DNA from 2 places in the Bradyrhizobium sp. HKCCYLRH3099 genome. Region 2 is predicted to be linked to the other one. Evidence: riboswitches for the same ligand, from Rfam matches in the RefSeq annotation. Region 2 holds a riboswitch; the other holds the start of a gene.

Region 1 (7,241 bases), on a different contig from region 2:
TGAGATGCGGAGCGATCTCCGCCGCGACCGGGCCGCAAGCGCCGACGGGAATGCAGAGGATGACGAGATCGGCGTCCTTCACGGCTTCAGCATTGCTCTCGACGACACGGTCGACGATGCCGAGCTCGGCGACGCGCGCCCGCGTCTTCTCCGAGCGCGCCGTGGTGATGATCTCGCCGGCGACGCCTTGCAGCTTGGCCGCGCGCGCGATCGAGCCGCCGATCAGGCCGAAGCCGATCAGCGCTACACGTTCGAAATGCCCTGCGACGCTCACTTCGCCCCCATGAAGTCACGAAGCGCATCGATCACGAGACGGTTGGCTTCCTCGGTGCCGATCGTCATGCGCAAGGCGTTCGGCAGCTTGTAGTTGGCGACCGCGCGCAGCACGAGGCCGTGCCGGGTCAGGAATTCGTCCGCCTCGACCGCGGTCTTGCCCTGTTCGGCCGGGAAGTGAATCAGGATGAAGTTGGTGACGCTCGGCGTCACCTTGAGCCCGAGCTTGCCGATCTCCTCGGTGAGCCGGTTGCGCCACGTCTCCGTGTGCGTCTTCGACATCTGCTGATGCGCGGTGTCCTCGATCGCCGCGACGGCCGCGAGCATCGCCGGCGCCGAGACGTTGAACGGCCCGCGAATGCGGTTGATGGCATCGACGATGTGGGCGGGTCCGAACATCCAGCCGACGCGCAGTGCCGCGAGGCCGTGGATCTTGGAGAAGGTGTGGGTCACCACGGTGTTCTCGGTGGTCGCCACCAGCTCGAGGCCGAACTCATAATCGTTGCGCGAGACGTAGTCGGCATAGGCGGCGTCGAGCACCAGCAGGACATGCGCGGGCAGGCCGGCGCGCAGCCGCCTGACCTCGTCGAACGGGATGTAGGTGCCGGTCGGATTGTTCGGGTTGGCGAGCCAGACGAGCTTGGTGCGTGGCGTCACCGCGGCGAGGATCGCATCGACGTCGGTGCGGTACTCGGTCTCCGCGGCCACGACGTTCTTGGCGCCGCAGGCCATGGTGGCGATCGGATAGACGAGAAAGCCGTGCGCCGTGGAGATCGCCTCATCACCCTCGCGCAGGAACGTGTGCGCCAGGAGATTGAGGATCTCGTCGGAGCCGGCGCCGCAGACGATGCGGTCGGGATCGAGGCCGTAGGTGCGGCCGATCGCTTCGCGCAGCACCCGCGAGGTGCCTTCCGGATAGTCCTCCAGATGCGTGGCCGCGCTCTTGAAGGCCTCGATGGCCTTCGGCGACGGGCCGAACGGGGTCTCGTTGGCCGACAGCTTGAACACCTTCCGGCCGGGCTCGGGCTTGGGGCTCTTGCCGGGCGTGTAGGGTGCGATGTCGAGAATGCCGGGGTTCGGCACGGGGCGGTTCATCATCAACTCCGGACAATCATCTCGGGCGCAAGGTTGGCCTCAGCTCGGAACCGTATAGCGTTTCGCATGGCCGCCGACGAGCGCCGCCGAGCGCACAGAGGCGCCCGCCGCGATCAGCGCGGCCTTGATGCTGTCGAGGTTCGACGGCGCCTCGATCGACACCAGCAGAGCGGCGCTGTCGAAGGCGGTATCGGGCACCGCGACGACGTCCGCCAGCGGCGACAGCGCCCGCGACACCTGCGCATTCCAGCCGGAGACGCGGATGCTCCAGGTCTCGACCTCCAGCACCAGTGCGTCGTCGGCGACGCGCGACACCGCGAACACCGGCAGCGCGGCCGGATGGTCGGCACGCTCGATGAAGGGCAGCCGCGCGATGATCTTCGGCGCGCCGACAGGCTCGAGCGTGATCCACCATGGCGTATGGCCCGAGGTCGTCGATACCAGCGCCAGATCGCCCTTCGAGCGCGCCACTGCTTCAACCGCGGCCTGGGCGCTGAAATGGGCGACGTAGGGCACGACGAAGCCGAAATGGAACCTCGCGGAGTCACGCATCGCGGACTCGCCGACCGAGACGTCGGCATGCACCGAGAACGGCGCCTGGACATAGGTGAAGGTCGAGACGATCACCCGCCAGATGCCCTCGACGGTGTCCAGCGGCAGGATGCCGCGATGGCGCTGCACCAGGCGGCGCATCATGTCGGCCTCGCGCGCCGGGCGGAACGCCGAGCCGACCTCCTGGGTCTTCTTGACCTTGATCAGCCGGTCGATGATGTCGGCCCGCTGCATCAGCAAGTGGTGCACCTGCTCGTCGATCGCGTCGATCTCCTTGCGCAGATCGGCGAGCGAGGGCGGTGCGGGCGGCGGGTTCGACATGTCCGGATCACTCTGCGCGGGGGGAACGAGTGCCGTTCTGTCCGATGCGCCGGGCCTGTGCAACAGCAAGTTTACCTTGTGCTGCCTAGGCTTGGCTGGTCTGCAGCCGTGGAAAGTCCGATTGGCGGTCAACCCCAGCTTGCCTTGACGAGGAGCGCCCGCGGGACTAGTTTCTGCTCGTTCCGTGGTCATTTGAGCCGGCCGGCTTGCAGCCACGTTAAAAAACTCGCTAAACAGGCCGGGGACGTTATCGATCCCGGCCGAACCCCAGTTCAGGCCGGGTTTTTCATGGCCTGATATGTCACGTGGTTCGGGAGCCCTTGCCGGAAGGCCGGGGTGAGAGACATGACAGGCCTGACGCCGAAATCCACCTCCGCGCTGCGCAGCGTTGCGCCGGAAGAGCGTTCGCACGAAGTCGACCATCCGAGTTCGCTGGTCGCGCAGTTCGGCGCCGACAAGCCGCTCAAGCTCGATTGCGGCGTCGACCTCTCGCCGTTCCAGATCGCCTACCAGACCTATGGCGAGCTCAACGCCGACAAGTCCAATGCCGTGCTGATCTGCCACGCGCTGACCGGCGACCAGCATGTCGCCAACCGCCATCCGATGACCGGCAAGCCCGGCTGGTGGGAGACCTTGGTCGGCCCCGGACGGCCACTCGATCCCGCGCGCTACTTCATCATCTGCTCGAACGTGATCGGCGGCTGCATGGGCTCGACCGGCCCGGCCTCGCTGAACCCGACGACCGGCAAGGTGTGGGGTCTCGACTTCCCGATCATCACCATTCCCGACATGGTGCGCGCGCAGGCGATGCTGATCGATCATCTCGGCATCGACACCCTGTTCGCCGTGGTCGGCGGCTCGATGGGTGGCATGCAGGCGCTGCAATGGACGGTGGCCTATCCTCACCGCGTGTTCGCGAATCTCGCGATCGCCTGCGCGACGCGGCATTCGGCGCAGAACATCGCCTTCCACGAGCTCGGCCGCCAGGCTGTCATGGCCGATCCGGAATGGGATCACGGCCGCTACGCCGACAAGGCCACGCATCCGCATCGCGGGCTGGCGGTGGCGCGGATGGCGGCGCACATCACCTATCTGTCGGACGCCGCGCTGCATCGCAAGTTCGGCCGCCGCATGCAGGACCGCGAGCTGCCGACCTTCTCGTTCGATGCTGATTTCCAGGTCGAGAGCTATCTGCGCTACCAGGGCTCGTCCTTCGTCGAGCGCTTCGACGCCAACTCCTATCTCTATCTGACGCGGGCGATGGACTATTTCGACATCGCCGCCGACCATGACGGCGTGCTGGCCGCGGCGTTCCGCGGCATCCAGACCCGGTTCTGCGTGGTGTCGTTCACCAGCGACTGGCTGTTTCCGACGTCGGAGTCGCGGGTGCTGGTGCATGCGCTGAACGCGTCGAGCGCGCGGGTGTCGTTCGCGGAGATCGAGACCGACAAGGGGCATGACGCGTTCCTGCTCGACGTGCCCGAATTCTTCGAGATCGCCAGCGCGTTTCTCGACTCGGCCGGCAAGGCGCGCGGCCTCAAGCCTGCGACGGGAGGCTGAGCCATGAGCCTGCAAGGTGTGTTGCCGCTGGACGGCTTTTCCGGCGGTGAGGTGCTGGCCTATCGCCCCGATCATCTGTTGATCGCCGGCATGGTCGAGCGCGGCTCCAAGGTGCTCGACATCGGCTGCGGCGACGGCGATCTGTTGCAACTCTTGGAGAGCCGCGGCATCGACGGCCGCGGCATCGAGCTGTCGCGCGAGGGCGTCAACCATTGCGTCGCCAAGGGGCTCGCGGTGGTGCAGGGCGATGCCGACACCGATCTCGTCGACTATCCCGACGACGCCTTCGACTACGTAATCTTGTCGCAGACCCTGCAGGCGACGCGCCGGCCGAAGGCCGTGCTCGAAAATCTGCTGCGCATCGGCCGCCGCGCCATCGTCACTTTCCCGAATTTCGGCTTCTGGCGGCTGCGCCTGCAACTGCTCGTCGGCGGCCACATGCCGCGCACCGACAATCTGCCCTTCACCTGGTACGACACGCCCAACATTCATTTCTGCACCATCAAGGATTTCGTGCAGCTCTGCGACGAGATCGACGTGAAGATGGAGCGCGCGGTCGCTCTTGATAGTTACGGCCGTCCATTGCGCGTGGCCATGCCCTGGTGGTTCTGGAACATGTTCGGCGAGCAGGGCGTGTTTCTGCTGAGCCGGGGGGAACGGCGGTAGGGGCGCCGTCCGCTGCCCAGCATGCTGTAGACGTTTGTGTCCCGCTCTCTCAACCGTCATGGCCGGGCTTGTCCCGGCCATCCACGTCGTGCGGCACCCTGAGAACCACGTGGATGCCCGGGACGGAGCCCGGGCATGACGAGTAACCCAATTGCGACATGGGACGGAGTGGGTGATGGTCGACCTCTCTCCACCGTCATGGCCGGGCCTGTCCCGGCCATCCGCGTCGTGCGGCATCCTGAGAACCGCGTGGATGCCCGGGACTGCGCCCGGGCATGACGAGCAAATCAGTTGCCATATTGCTCGTGACAATGGCTCGTCGTAGTATCCCGCGATGGCGGGTGGCTACGTGTATTTCATGACCAATCGTCCCAATGGCACGATCTATGTCGGCGTGACCAGCAATCTTGTGCAACGCGTCTATCAGCATCGGTGTGGTCTGATCGACGGCTTCACCAAGCGATATGGCTTGAGGCGGCTGGTCTACTTCGAGATCTTCGACGATATCCAAAGCGCCATCCAGCGCGAGCACAACATCAAGCATTGGTCGCGCGCGTGGAAGGTTGGGCTGATCGTTGCAAGCAACCCCGACTGGAACGATCTCTACGATACGATCGTAATGTAGATCGCGGATGCGGAGCGACGTGGATGGCCGGGACAAGCCCGGCCATGACGAGCTTGGGGTTGGCGTTTTTCACTTTTCAAAGATCCGATGTGGTTGAGACAAGGCATAAACCTCCCGCCGCGCATCCGCGCCCGGGCTCTGCATCAGTCTCGCCTCTGGAAAACGCAGAGGCGCAGGGAAGGCCGGATGCTGGCCGCACCCATGGCCCGCCTGCGAGAAAAAATGCAGGCGGCAGGTACCACAGGTACGAGCCGGGAACACCCAGCCTTCCCTGCGCGATGGTTTGACGGCTGCTTCGCGTTCTCCCTGGTGCGCCGGGCTTTCTGGCCACCATCCCCATGAGAAGCGAAAGCCTCGCCATGAGTTGACATCAGCGTCGGGATGTCAGGACCGCGCGACTTGACCGTGCGCATCGGAATTGTTCGTCCGCGCGAGCGAACTCACGCGCAACCCGACACGCCCACCGCATCCCACCTCAGCGTTCGTGACGACCGCGATACGCCCCTCTTGCAGTGAGGCGGGACGGACGGAAATCTGCAGCTGATTTGCCCGACGAGGCAAGGCTCGACGTTGCGACAAACTAACACGACGGGCAGTTGATGCATGAGATCCATGCGCAAACTGCCCGTCGTGCAATCAGGTGAGTCCACAGGTCTTGGCGCGTGTCACGAGGCCTACAGCAATCCGACCTTGTGCATCATGTCGCGGATCTGGGACGGGGTGGGGTCACCGATCGGCGGGCTCTGCGCGCCGGCCGTGGTCGCCGGCCCCCTCGCAACGGGGCTTGATCCGTTCAGCTTCCCGTTCGGCGCCTGCGGCGGGATCGCCGACGGCGCCGCGCCCTGTGTCAGTCCGAGCAGGCGGCGCAGCACGTCGAGCGACGGATCGGCAGAGGGTGCCGTGGTGACGCTGCTCTCGAGTCCGAGCGCGCGCATCGCGTTCGGCAGGCCGGCGCCCGAACGGTTGGGATCGCCGAACTGCAACGGCGTCGCCGTCTCCTTCAGGATCTGGAACAGCCGCTCCACACGCCGCGCGTCGCGGGTTGCGAACGGCCCCTTGAAGTCGGGATGATGCGCGAGCACCAGCGCGGCGAGGCCGGTGACGTGCGGCGTCGCCATCGAGGTGCCGTCCCACGCGCCGAAGCCGTCCGACGGGAGCGACGACACGATGCCGACGCCCGGCGCGCAGACGTCGATCTCCGGGCCGAAGCAGGAGAACTTCGCCGGGAAATAGCCGTCGCTGCTGCGGAAGCCGTCGAGGGCCTGCTGGGCGTGGAAGCTGTCCTCGGGGAATTCGCCCCACTTGCCCATCGCGGCGACGGACAGGCAGTGCGGCGTCGAGCCGGGAAACTGCACCGGGCCCGATGAGTTGCCTGCGGCGACGATGCAGGCCAGGCCCAACTGCTTGGCGCGCAGGATGCGGTCCTCGATGATCTGCGACGGCTCGCCACCACCGAGACTCATATTGGCGACGTCGATGCCATGCTCCATGCAGTAGTCCAGCGCCTCGACGAGATCGCTGAAGCGGCCGCCTGGGAAGATCCGGCAGACGTGGATTTCGGCCGCCGGAGCGAAGCCGCGAATGCCGCCGCCGGATCCGACCGGACCACCGGCGATGATGCCGGCACAATGCGAGCCATGACCGATGGTGTCGACGGTCCAGGCGGCGGGATCGGTACCGACGATGCTCTTCCCGATGGAGACACCGTGCAGATTGCGATGCGTCGGCGCCGTGCCGGAGTCGATGATCGCGATCTTGATGCCCGCACCATTATAGGTGAGGGGCAGACGATCGAGCCCCATGGCGCGCTGGCCCCAGCCCAGGATCTGCTGGCCGGGGAAGCCGTTCAGATAGGCGCCCAGCGTCTTAGCGGCGATGCGGTTCACGCTGTCGGGCACCAGTTGCGGACGCTCGAGCCAGAACGTCCAGTAATCCACGCGCGGCTTGATCAGGATGGAGCGGATGGTGTCGGGCGTTTCGCCCTGGATCCGGAGCGTGACGCGGCCGCTGCCGTCGGTGACGCCCTGGACCGGCCACACGCTGCCGAATACATACACTTCCGTCTCGGGCAGGGGACCGCTTTCGCCAATCACTTCGATCGTCGTCGAGAACCCGTCGGCAAGCGGAACGAGAACGCCGGGGTTCGGCA
Region 2 (7,241 bases):
CGCCCTTGACCTCGAAGCCGACCAAGGTCGAGCCGGCGCGCATCTGCTTCCTGACCGTCGCCGCCTGCGGATGGTCCTCGCGGCCCGGATAGATCAGCCGCGAGATCTTCGGATGCGCGGCGAGGAAGTCGGCCACCTTGCCCGCCGTGTCGGTCTGCGCGCGCACGCGCACAGCGAGCGTCTCGAGGCCCTTCAGCAGCACCCAGGCGTTGAACGGCGAGATCGACGGGCCGGTCTGGCGCATGAAATTGTGGATGTGCTCGGCGATGAACGCCTCCGACGACAGGATCACGCCGCCGAGGCAGCGGCCCTGGCCGTCGATATGCTTGGTCGCGGAGTACACGACGACATCGGCGCCCAGCGCCAGCGGGCTCTGCCAGATCGGGGTGGCGAAGACGTTGTCGACGATCAGCCGCGCGCCATGCGCGTGCGCGATCTCGGCAATCGCCGGGATATCCATCACGTCGAGTGTCGGATTGGTCGGGCTCTCCAGGAAGAACGACTTGGTATTCGGCCGGACCGCCTTCTGCCACTGGTCGAGGTCGAGCCCGTCGACCAGGGTCGACTCGATGCCGTAGCGCGGCAGCAGGTCCTCGACGACGTAGCGGCAGGAGCCGAACAGCGCCTTGGCCGCGACGACATGGTCGCCGGCGCGCAGGGGCGCCAGGATCGCGGTGGTGACGGCGGCCATGCCGGTGGCGGCCGAGCGGCAGGCCTCGGCGCCTTCGAGCTCGATCATGCGGCGCTCGAACATCGCCGTGGTCGGGTTGGAGAAGCGCGAATAGATGAAGCCGGGATCCTCGCCCTTGAAGCGCGCCTCGCACTCCTCGGCGGTGGCGTAGACGAAACCCTGCGTGAGATAGAGCGCCTCGGCGGTCTCGCCGAATTCGGAGCGCAGGCCGCCGGAATGCACCAGCCGGGTTTCGGGACGGTAGTGGGCGAACGACGCCGGCGCCTTCGCGGGGGACTTCGACATGTGACCTCCATCGTGACCACCGCGCCTGGCGATGGGCACAAAAAAACCGGCCTGGGAAAACTCCTCACGGCCGGGATCACAATCGTCCCCGGCCTGTTTAGCGACTTATTTAACGTGGCTGCAAGCCGGCCGGCTCAAATCACCACGGGATAAGTCGTGCTCATAGTCCCACCCGGCCTTTCCGTCAAGCCAGCCATCGGATAACCGGTCAAAAGACCCTATATAGGCTCGCATAGCCGCCATTCCGGCAAAGGATCAGGTCTTGCCGTTTTCGCTTCCCGCCGACGCCCATGGCATCCTGCCCGACCGCATGATCGTGGCGATGGCCGAGGCCGGCCTGATCATTCCCGAATACGATTTCGTCGAGAGCCAGATCCAGCCCGCGAGCTTGGATTTGCGGCTGGGCGACGTGGCCTATCGGGTGCGGGCGAGCTTCCTGCCGGGGCCGGGCTCCACGGTGGCCGAGCGCATCGACGAGCTGAAGCTGCACGAGATCGCGCTCGCCGATGGCGCGGTGCTGGAGACCAACTGCGTCTACATCGTGCCGCTGCTGGAGAGCCTGGCGCTGCCGAAGGACATCGTCGCCGCCGCCAATCCGAAGAGCTCGACCGGGCGGCTCGACGTGTTCACGCGCGTGATCGCCGACGGCACCCGCCGCTTCGACATGATCGGCGCGGGCTATCACGGCCCGCTCTATGCCGAGATCAGCCCCAAGACGTTTCCCGTCTTGTTGCGCGAGGGCTCGCGCCTCTCCCAGGTCCGCTTCCGCTACCGCGATGCCGTCTTGTCCGAGGATGAGCTCATCGCGCTGCACGAGGCCGAGCGGCTGGTCGATCGCGACGATGCCGATCTCACCGGCGGCGTGGCGCTGTCCGTCGACCTCTCCGGCAGCAATGCCAACGGCTATGTCGGCTACCGCGCCAAGCGCCATACGGGGGTCGTCGATGTCGACCGCCGCGGCGGCTATCCGGTGGAGGAATTCTGGGAGCCGATCAAGGCGCGGCCCGACGGCAGCCTGATCCTCGATCCCGGCGAGTTCTACATCCTCGCCTCGAAGGAGGCCGTACAGGTGCCGCCGGACTACGCCGCCGAGATGGTGCCGTTCGATCCGCTGGTCGGCGAATTCCGCGTGCACTATGCCGGCTTCTTCGATCCCGGCTTCGGCTATGCCGGGGCCGGCGGGCAGGGCTCCCGCGCCGTGCTCGAGGTGCGCTCGCGCGAGGTGCCGTTCATCCTCGAGCACGGCCAGATCGTTGGCCGGCTCGTCTACGAGAAGATGCTGGCGCGGCCGAACGCGATGTATGGCAGCCGCATCGGCTCCAACTACCAGGCGCAGGGCTTGAAGCTCTCCAAGCACTTCCGCCTGTAGCGCGCTGCGCGCCGCGCGCGCACCCCCAATGCATCCGGCGCACGCCGCGATGTGCTAGAGACGACCGATAATTGCGCTGCGACACCAACCGCAGCCACGCGGGGAGCGAACATGTCCGAGATCGGCCTGGCCGACACTCCGGTCGGCGAGGGGCGGCCCGTGCCGCCCGTCAAGCCGGCGCGGAACGCGGTGGCCGACGGGCCGATCCTCAAGACATTGCTGTCGCTGGCCTGGCCCAACATCATCGCCAACACTGCTGGCACCTGCGTGGTCATCGCCGAGACCTCCTATATCGGCCGGCTCGGCATCGAGGCGCTGGCCGCGATGGCCCTGGTGTTCCCCCTGGTGATCCTCACCATGACGATGTCCGGCGGTGCGATGGGCGGCGGCGTCGCCTCGGCGATTGCGCGTGCGCTCGGTGCCGGCGACACCGACCGCGCCTCGACGCTGGCTTCGCATGCGCTGCTGATCGCGCTGACGTTCGGCGCGACCTTCATGGTCGGCATGCTCACGTTCGGACCCGGCCTGCTGGAGACGCTCGGCGGCCGCGGCACGGTGCTGACCCACGCCGTGGCCTATCTGCAGATCTTCTTCGGCGGCGCCATGTTGCCCTGGCTGATGAACTCGATGGCCGGCATTCTGCGCGGCACGGGCAACATGAAGCTGCCGTCGTTCATGATCCTGAGCTCCGCGCTGCTGCAGATCGTGCTCGGGGGAACGCTTAGTCTGGGCCTCGGCTTGGGCATGCGCGGCGTCGCCGCCGGCGCGCTGCTCGCCTTCAGCGTCAGCATCTCGGTCATGGGCTGGTACCTGTTCTCCGGCCGCGCGCGCGTCAGGCCGAAGCTGCGGGGCCTCAAGATCAGCGGCGCGATGTTCGCGGACATCCTGAAAGTGGGTGCGGTCGCCTGCTTCTCACCCCTGCAGTCGGTGCTCTCGATCGCGATCTTCACGCACATGCTGGCCGGCTTCGGCACCGCCGTGCTCGCCGGCTACGGCATCGGTGCCCGGCTGGAGTTCATGATGACCACCGTGGCGTTCTCGGTCGGCATGGCGTCGGTCCCGATGGTCGGCATGGCGATCGGCGCCGAGCGTGTCGCGCGTGCTCGTCGCATCGCCTGGACGGCCGGCATCGTCTCGTTCACGTCAGTCGGCGCGCTCGCCACCTTGATTGCGTTCGTCCCGCAAGTGTGGGTCGATATCTTCACGCAGGATCCGAGCGCGCGCGCCGCCGGCGCGCATTATCTGCGCATCGCCGCGCCGATGTATGCGTTCATCGGTCTCGCAATCTCGATGTATTTCTCATCGCAGGGCGCGGCCAAGGTGCTCGGACCGGTGCTCGCGCAGACGGTTCGGCTCGTCTTCATTGCCGTCGGCGGCAGCTATCTGCTGCAGCATGCCGCGACAGAAGGCGAGTTCTTCATGCTGGCGGCGACCTCGATGGTGCTGCTCGGCGTGCTCACACTCGCCAGTGTCATGCTGACCCGTTGGGGACCGAAGCCGGCCACGGTCGAGCTCAGCCCGGCCGTGGTCACGGCCGAGCTTGCTTCCGTCGCGGAGGCTCCGCCGGTGCGGCGCGCGGGCTAGGCGGCGAGCCTCCCCAGCGTGCCCTGCATCGTGCGCGCGCCGATCTCCATCTGCTGCGCGATGTAAGGCCCGATGGCGTGCGGCAGCACGTCGGTAATCCAGATCATTCGGCAGCGAGTTTCGCCGTCCGGGATGATCTGTATCGAGGCGCTGTGCCGGGTCATGCGTGGATCGTCGATCGCATAGACGATGCGCCGCCGCGCATCGTCGCAATCGATGAGTTGCTCGCGCACGACGTTGCCGTTGGCGAAGCTGACGATGCGGACATCGTCCTCGAGCCTGGTATCGACCACGAAGCCGGGCGCCAGCCTGGTATGGACCGCGCCGAAATCGCGCACCACGGCCCACACCGCGTCTGCAGGCAGTGCAATGGAAACATCCTTGTAGATCGATGCCATGACGTTGCTCTCACGGACACACGGCTTCGATGTTGTTGCCGTCGGGATCGAGCAGGAACGCCGCGTAGTAGGTCGGGCTGTAATCCAACCGCGGCCCGGCGCCACCATTGTCGCTGCCGCCCGCCCTCAGCCCCTCGCTGTGGAACTTTGCGACCGCCGCATGGTCCTTGGCGCGGAAGGCGACATGCGCTGCGCCGCTACGTCCGGTCCTGTCGAGATAGAGCCACAGCGCCGGCTCGCCCTTCGGGCCGATGCCGGCGGAAGTCTCGTCCTTCGAGCAGAGAATGTGGCCGAGCGGCGCGAGCGCAGACGTGTAGAACCGCACGCTCGCGTCGAGATCGCTGACCTTCAGGCCGATATGATCGTACATCGATGATCTCCCAAGTGCCGCACGCGGGGCCGCGTGCATTGGGATCATCCAATCAGTGCCGGCTTATCCGTTCTTGGAAAATCTTGCGCTCGCCGCGCGAAGCCTTGCGGAACTTGGCGGGCGAGATGCCGGCGGCGCGCGTGAAGGTGCGGGTGAAGTTGGAGAGATCGGCAAAGCCCGTGTCGTAGGCGATGGCGGTGACCGGGGTGTCCTCCTCGCTCAGACGCCGCGCCGCACGCCGCAGTCGCGCCCGGATCAGATATTGATGCGGCGTGACGCCGAGCGTCGCCGCGAACAGCCGCAGGAAATGAAACGGACTGACGCCGGCTTCGCGTGCGGCGCCGGCAAGATCGATGGTTTCATGCGCATTGTCGTCGAGCCATAGCGCAGTCTCGACCGCGCGCCGGCGATCGCGCAAGCTCGGCTTGATCGAACGCTTCTGACGGCCGGTGACCGCCGCAACGAAGCGGCCGACAAGGAGATGTCCGATCTCGTCGAGGCCCAGCGTCTGCTCGCGCGTCGCGACAGCCTGTGCGAGTTCGCTGAGCACCATGAGCTCCGGCAGCGGCGGAATCGCGCCCGTCTGCCACGCCTGTCTGTTGCCGCCGATCTCGTCGACGAGCTCGTCAGCAAAAAAGAACGACAGGCACTCGTCGCCGCAGACGTGGTCGTGCGTGCACATGAACTCGTCGCCGGGGTGGCCCACCAGCAGAGCGCCGGTGACGAGTTCGTGGAAGCGGCCGCGGTGATGGCAGCCGAAGCTGCCCTTGCGCACATAGGACAGCGAGTAGCCGCCGAATTGCTCGACATAGGGACGCTCGCCCGGGACCGCTGCGCAGCGGAACTCGGACACGGTGACGTCTCGGCTTTCGAACAGGATCGTCGCGGTCATTCCGCAAATCTAATGCATGGTCCGCAAAAGGCGAGTGGCTTGCTGCAACGCCGGCGCGCGCGAGCGTTGCGCGCCCCGATCTCAGCGTGCGCGCGATGCGGCGCGCGGCCGCTCCGCGGCCAGCAAGGCGTCGAACAGCGTGAAGCCCGCAGGCGTCTTGGCGCCTTCGAGCGCCAGCAGCCGCCGTTTGGAGATGAGGCCGCTGTTGGGCGACGGCTTGTCCAGGCCATTGCCGATTTCTCGTACGCGATGACAGGGAACGATCAGCACGAACGCATTTTTCGACAGCGCCTGCACGATCGAATGCAGCGCGCCGGGAACGTGCAACTCATTCGCGAGCTCTTCGGCGCTGCGCGTTTCTCCGCGCGGAATCGCGCGAATGGCGTCATAGACGCGCTGATTGAACGGCGTCACGCCGCCGAGGTCGAGGACGACGTGGGAGAAGTCGACATCCTGCCCGCGCAGCATGGCGCTGATGGTCTTGATCGCAAGTTCAGTATTTGAACACGGGCTCTCCTCCCGTGCTTCGGGAAACTGCCGGAACATGCGCCGGCGCGTCTCGATTTCGCGTGCTTCCGGCAGTTGCACGCCGGTGATTCCCGCATCGCTCCACGCAATGCCGCAACGGCCGAGGGCCGTATCAAAGATCGTATACCCACGCCCCATGACGCCACCCCAACCCCACACCACAAGCATAACATCGTCGCGGTCGCCCGCATCAATTTTGTTAACAGCGTGTTAACAGCGCGGCGCGACCGGGGCGGGGTTTGCCCTGATTTGGGTCATGCTTGTCAAGCACTGCGTCGTGATGGTCGCAACGGTATTGCGATGGCGGGATGCAACGCAGCGTAGCGGCCTTCGAGGTGGAGATGCCACGTCGTTAGATGCGCTGCCCCATGGTGGATCGGTCGCCAGTAAAATCAGGATCATGCGCGAGCCACAGTTCGAGCAGGCTCAGGAACGTGACGGCGACGCCGATGACGATGCTGACATGCATCGCCGAGCTGTGCGCAAAGCCGAGCATCCAAGGCGCCGCAATCAGCCAAACGCCCAATGCGACTTTGAGCCACTCCTCCCAATCCGCAAATGCCAGCAGACCGCCGACCGACAGCGCGACGACCGCCGTGCCGACCACTGCGGCATCGATCCGGCCAGCGGCGCGAGCAAAGCCGAACAGCCAGGGCGCGACCGTGAGGAACAGGCCGCAGGCGAGTGTGTAGATATCGGGCGCCGAGGGACGCGAGAGAATCGCGAGCGCTGCCGAAGCCGAGGAGGCGCGGTGATGGCTGTTCATGTGGTCAGCTTCCATGGGCCTGACGGCGAGGCGAGGAGGTGCCGCCTGATCAGCACAAGCACCCGCTTTTCGGCCCGTTCCCAGGCCGGCGGTCTCGAGCCGATCACGATTGGGCGAGCCCGCTGGCGCCGCGGCGCCCGCGGATCGCCTCGGTGTCCGGCTCGCGGCAACAAGCCGCTTGGCGAAACGCCTCCTCTCGGCTAAGCATGGACGAGCGCGGGCGTAGTTCAATGGTAGAACGGCAGCTTCCCAAGCTGCATACGAGGGTTCGATTCCCTTCGCCCGCTCCAATCTCGCCCCGGCTTTTTCAGCGTCAACGGCTCATTGCGCTGCCGCCGGCCGCTTCGCGTAGATGGCG

Evidence for each region. A riboswitch is a leader RNA that binds a small molecule or an ion and turns the genes downstream of it on or off. The one in region 2 is predicted to bind S-adenosylmethionine.
Region 1: it holds a riboswitch for S-adenosylmethionine, as region 2 does, so the genes downstream of both, metX (homoserine O-acetyltransferase MetX) here and ACQR1Y_RS10625 (O-succinylhomoserine sulfhydrylase) in region 2, are expected to answer to the same signal.

What each region holds. Positions count from the first base shown of each region.
Region 1 is NZ_JBNPTW010000025.1:27,433-34,673, forward strand. Features, by position in the region: gene ACQR1Y_RS32010 (prephenate/arogenate dehydrogenase family protein) at 1-274, opposite strand, end outside; gene hisC (histidinol-phosphate transaminase) at 271-1,368, opposite strand; gene ACQR1Y_RS32020 (chorismate mutase) at 1,408-2,241, opposite strand; SAM riboswitch at 2,416-2,495, shown strand; gene metX (homoserine O-acetyltransferase MetX) at 2,587-3,801, shown strand; gene metW (methionine biosynthesis protein MetW) at 3,805-4,467, shown strand; gene ACQR1Y_RS32035 (GIY-YIG nuclease family protein) at 4,802-5,092, shown strand; gene ACQR1Y_RS32040 (S8 family peptidase) at 5,767-7,241, opposite strand, start outside.
Region 2 is NZ_JBNPTW010000003.1:537,224-544,464, forward strand. Features, by position in the region: gene ACQR1Y_RS10625 (O-succinylhomoserine sulfhydrylase) at 1-976, opposite strand, end outside; SAM riboswitch at 1,053-1,132, opposite strand; gene ACQR1Y_RS10630 (2'-deoxycytidine 5'-triphosphate deaminase) at 1,239-2,345, shown strand; gene ACQR1Y_RS10635 (MATE family efflux transporter) at 2,457-3,929, shown strand; gene ACQR1Y_RS10640 (SRPBCC family protein) at 3,926-4,327, opposite strand; gene ACQR1Y_RS10645 (VOC family protein) at 4,338-4,697, opposite strand; gene ACQR1Y_RS10650 (helix-turn-helix transcriptional regulator) at 4,750-5,589, opposite strand; gene ACQR1Y_RS10655 (methylated-DNA--[protein]-cysteine S-methyltransferase) at 5,671-6,255, opposite strand; gene ACQR1Y_RS10660 (SPW repeat protein) at 6,470-6,883, opposite strand; tRNA gene ACQR1Y_RS10665 (tRNA-Gly) at 7,100-7,173, shown strand; gene ACQR1Y_RS10670 (AMP-dependent synthetase/ligase) at 7,205-7,241, opposite strand, start outside.